DNA from 2 places in the Nocardiopsis valliformis DSM 45023 genome. Region 2 is predicted to be linked to the other one. Evidence: riboswitches for the same ligand, from Rfam matches in the RefSeq annotation. Region 2 holds a riboswitch; the other holds the start of a gene.

Region 1 (2,454 bases), on a different contig from region 2:
CCGGCGACCCCTGACCGCGTTCCCGGGGCCCCGGCGCGGTCTACTCCGCGGGCAGGACCTCCAGGGCCACCAGGAGTTCGCGGCCCAGGGACTCGCGCTGCTCGGCGTTGTCCTCCCCCTCGACCTCCAGGCGCAGGGCGAACGTGTGCAGCTGGTCGCCGTGCTCGACCCAGCCGACCCACCAGCCCGGTACGGGGTCCACGTTCACGCCCAGGCCGGTCCGGCCGAAGAGCTCGTGGTTCGGTCCTTCCTCCACCTTGAGCAGCTCGTGCAGGGCCTCCTGGTGCTCGACGTCCACGGGCAGTTCCGCGCGGGCGAGCTCGGCGACGAAGGTGGCCTGCTCCAGCGCGGAGATCTCCAGCGGACCCTCCAGCCAGAAGCGACCCATCTCGCCCTCTTCGCCCACCTGGCGGTTGCCGTAGTCGAAGCGGTCCACCCAGGTGGACATCCGCTCGTGCCCGATCCGGTCGGCGACCTCCTGGTGCACCGGGACGTCGGTGGTGGGCAGGGCCTCGCGCAGGCTCAGCTCCTCGCCGTCCTCGGGGGAGATCACCTCGTCCACGTCGGCCACCTCGCCGGTCTGAAGGGCGATCAACGTGTTCGGCAGCTTGAACGTGGAGGCGGGCACCGCGCGCTCGCGCGCCCCCTCCGGGTTCACCACGACCGCGGAGCGGTCCCCGGCGTCGAAGAGGACGAAAGTCCCGGTCACCCCCGCCTCGGCGAAGACCGCTTCCAGGTCCTCGCGTTCCACGGTCTGAACGTCGCCCAGTTGGATGGGGTTGCCGACGGTCCCCTGGTCGGGTCCATTCTCTTCCTCGGAACCTCCGCAGGCGGCGCCGGCCAGCAGGGTGATGGCACACCCGGCCGCGCCGACGGCGAAGAGGCCGGGGGCACGCCCCGGCCTCGCGGTAGCGCGTTCGGTGTCGGTGCGCACTCGTCTCCTCCACAGGCTGATCGACGGAACGTCCACCCACAAAGCTAACCCGTGCGGTTACCCACTGGGGCTGGGTTCGGTCGGTTGGGCGGCAGTTGTCCACAACCGGCTGGCCAGTCTTGGGCGCCCTGTGTCGCCGCTGCTAGGCTGAACGTGTTGCTGACCCCGTACGGGAGAGAGTCCGCGTATCCAGCGTGGGCCGCCGAAGGAGCAATCCCTCCCCGATGACAACCTCTCAGGCACACCGGACCGTACGGGCGAGACCACTCTGGAAAGCAGGGACACGTTCCCTCGCCGAAGGTGCAAACCACGCCGAGCGCGCGGTGAAGCTCTCAGGCACCCATGACAGAGGGGGAGGATGGCAACGCCTATCGCACGACACGACGCCCATCCTCTCGGGAGTGCCCATGTCAGAGCCCACGTTCGCGCCGCGCGTCACCGCGCTGCACAAGATCCACGAAGAGGCCGGGGCGACCCTCGTCGACTTCGCCGGGTGGCTGATGCCGCTCCGCTACGCCAGCGAGACCGCCGAGCACACCGCGGTCCGTGAGGCCGCCGGGCTCTTCGACCTCTCCCACATGGGTGAGATCCGGCTGGTCGGCCCGCAGGCCGCCGAAGCCCTCGACCATGCACTGGTCGGCTTCCTGTCCAAGGTGAAGGTGGGCCGCGCCCGCTACACCATGATCACCGCCGAGGACGGCGGGGTCCTGGACGACCTCATCGTCTACCGGCTCGGCGAGCAGGAGTACCTGGTCGTGGCGAACGCGGCCAACGTGCCGGTGGTTGCCTCCGCGCTGGCCGAGCGCGCCTCGGACTTCGACGTCGAGGTCACCGACGAGTCCGCCGCCTACTCGCTGATCGCGATCCAGGGCCCGCGCGCGGTCGAGATCCTCGCCCCGCTCACCGACGCCAACCTCGACGACATCCGCTACTACGCCGGGTACGAGCACACCGTGGCCGGGGTTCCGGTCCTGCTCGCCCGCACCGGCTACACCGGTGAGGACGGCTTCGAGATCTTCGTCAAGCCCGCCGACAAGGCACCCGAGATCTGGGCCGCCCTGATGGCCGGGGGTGCCCGGCACGGACTGGTCCCGGCCGGACTCTCCTCCCGCGACACCCTCCGCATGGAGGCCGGGATGCCGCTGTACGGCCAGGAGCTCAGCGCCGACCTCACCCCCTTCGACGCCGGTCTGGGCCGCGTGGTCAAGCTCGACAAGCCGGGCGACTTCGTCGGCCGCGCCGCCCTGGAGGAGGCCTCACGCACCTCCCGGGAACGGCGCCTGATCGGTCTCGCCGGCCGCGGCCGCCGCCCGCTGCGCAAGGGCCAGGACGTGCTGCGCGACGGAGCCGTCATCGGAGTCACCACCAGCGGCGCCCCCTCCCCCACCCTGGGCCGCCCCATCGCCATGGCCTACGTGGACGGCGACCTCGACACCTCGACCGGCACGTTCACCGTGGACGTGCGCGGCCGGGGCGAGGAAGTCGACGTGGTCGAGCTGCCGTTCTACAAGCGACAGCCG
Region 2 (2,454 bases):
ACGCGCTCAGGATCGCGACAATACTTAAAGAGCCGGCGACGGACAGGTTCCGCCATGGTTGACGCATCACTTGATCCTCCTATTTGTTGCCGCTCGCGGTGGTCCAGTTGCAGCGGTGCCTTGCCACGCCGTAGGTCCATGACCGGGTTCGGGTCGGGCGCCGTTTCTCCAAGTTCCAGTCGCCCGCGATGTTGAAGAACCCACCGGCCACGTGGCAGTCGTACTGCTGGCGCAGGGTTTTCTTTTCGGTCACCCGAGGGCGTTTGGCCTTGAGTTCGTTCCAACCGGCGGAGAGGAAGATCGCCTGCCCTGTTCCGGGCATAGGGATTCCCTGGCCGTAGGCGGACTTCCTGGCGTTTACTCTCAACTGGCTTCTCTCGGTGGTGTACGACGTCCAGGAGAAGAGGTCGATGCCCAACCACGGGTCGGCGACGACCGGGTAGGCGAACACCTCGCCGGGGTGGTCCACCACCTGGACGATCTTCGTGCCGTCGATCTCGTACCGGGTGGACACGGGACTTCCGTGGGCGTCCTTCGCCCATGCCGGGGCGATGCTTGCGAGATACGCTCCGTCGGGGTCGAGCAGGACCAGGATTCCGTCGTCCTGCTCTTCGATCCGGTCCAGGCCCACGGCCGAAAGATCGTACTCGTAGCCGGTGGGTGCGGAGGAGTCCTCGATGATGGTGGTGATCTGGACCGAACCGTCCGTCTTCAGCAGCGGGACCGTCTGGGCGCCGTTGCCGTGATCGAAGACGGCGGTCCCGTCGTCGAGTATCTCCGCGGGCTCGGTGCTCTCGGGGAAGGGCAGACGAATGGAAACATGGTGGTCGCCGTAGCCGTCAACGGAAATCGGTTCTTCGATCTCGATGGGGATGACGCTCTGACCGTTTTCGGTGACGGCCTTCACAGCGGTGTTCGTGGCATGGGGATTCTCGTGGATATCGCCAAGGTTTCGGGTGCGGAGGCTTCGAGTGCCCGGCCGACGCCAGTCGCCTCCAAACGAGTTGCCGCTGCTGTCGGGGTACTCATCAACGAAAGGATCACCGTGGCGGTGACCACTGTTCCAGTGGTGTGGGCGAGGGCACGTCTCATCTTCACGGGGGCCGTTCTCGAGGGATTCTCTGTGATCCGCGCGCTGGTTCTCGTGTGTCGGGGGCGGCAGACGAACACGGGAATCCTTTTCCGGGGATTCCTGGAGCGAGCCGGCCTTCTGGTCAGCTCGTCGGTCCCTAACGCGGGGTAGCGGGGCGGGGGTTCTCCGGTGGCCGCATGCGGTCAGGGGCCCGCACGGGTGCCTGGGACGGGCTACTCGTGTGATCCGCCGAAAAGGTGTGCCCTGGCTCGGTGGTTCGGGGGCCGATCGAGTACGGTCGTAGTCGCAACGGGGATGAAAACCGACATCAGCCCTGCTTGTACACATATACAGAGCGTCAGCAGGCTGCTGATACCGCGCGGGAGAGACCTCGGCAACGGGGCGCCGACGGGGCAATACTCCCCAGTAACCTCTCAGGCACCATGGACCGCGCGGAGTAGGCCGCTCTGAAGCCTGGGCACCGCCGTGCCCGGTGACAGAGGGGGAGACCGTGAGGAACACCGCCGACCCGATCGGCCCTGTCACCAGGAGGTCTCCGTGCCTGACCCGTCGAATGTCCCCACCTCGGGCGCGCCCGCCAGAGTGTTCGCCGACCGCCACATCGGCCCCACGCCCGCCGAGACCGCGGAGATGCTCAAGACGGTCGGCTACGGCTCCACCGCCGAGCTCATGACCGCGGCGGTGCCCGAGTCCATCCTCAGCGCCCCCGGGCAGAGCGCCGCGCTCAACCTGCCCGAGGCCATCGGTGAGGCCGAGGCCCTGGCCGAGCTGCGCGACCTCGCCTCGCGCAACAAGCTCAACACCCCGATGATCGGCCGCGGCTACTACGGCACGCTCACGCCCCCGGTCATCCTGCGCAACATCATGGAGAACCCTGCCTGGTACACGGCCTACACGCCCTACCAGCCGGAGATCTCCCAGGGCCGCCTCGAGGCCCTCATCAACTTCCAGACCATGGTCTCCGACCTCACCGGTCTGCCCATCACCGGCGCCTCCCTGCTGGACGAGGCCACCGCCGCCGCCGAGGCCATGACCCTGGCCCGCCGGGCGACCAAGGTCAAGAGCGACGTGTTCGTGGTCGACTCCGACGTCTTCCCGCAGACCCTCCAGGTCCTGCGCACCCGCGCCGAACCCCTGGGCATCGAGGTGGTCGTCGCCGACCTCACCCAGGGCCTGCCCGAGGGCGACTTCTACGGCGTCCTGGTCCAGTACCCCGCCTCCAGCGGTGTGGTGCGCGACCCCAGCGCCATCATCGCCCAGGCACACGAGCGCGGCGCCCTGGCCGTGGTCGCCGCCGACATCCTGGCCCTGACCCTGCTGCGCAGCCCCGGTGAGCTGGGTGCCGACATCGCGGTGGGCTC

Evidence for each region. Region 2 has a riboswitch for glycine ahead of gcvP (aminomethyl-transferring glycine dehydrogenase). Riboswitches for the same ligand answer to the same signal wherever they lie in the genome.
Region 1: another riboswitch for glycine. It lies ahead of gcvT (glycine cleavage system aminomethyltransferase GcvT); the one in region 2 lies ahead of gcvP (aminomethyl-transferring glycine dehydrogenase).

The regions. Positions count from the first base shown of each region.
Region 1 is NZ_ANAZ01000054.1:29,303-31,756, forward strand. Features, by position in the region: gene D457_RS0130090 (penicillin-binding transpeptidase domain-containing protein) at 41-934, opposite strand; glycine riboswitch at 1,095-1,196, shown strand; gene gcvT (glycine cleavage system aminomethyltransferase GcvT) at 1,342-2,454, shown strand, end outside.
Region 2 is NZ_ANAZ01000028.1:35,961-38,414, forward strand. Features, by position in the region: gene D457_RS0123555 (hypothetical protein) at 1-67, opposite strand, end outside; gene D457_RS34225 (DUF2599 domain-containing protein) at 80-907, opposite strand; glycine riboswitch at 1,443-1,533, shown strand; gene gcvP (aminomethyl-transferring glycine dehydrogenase) at 1,631-2,454, shown strand, end outside.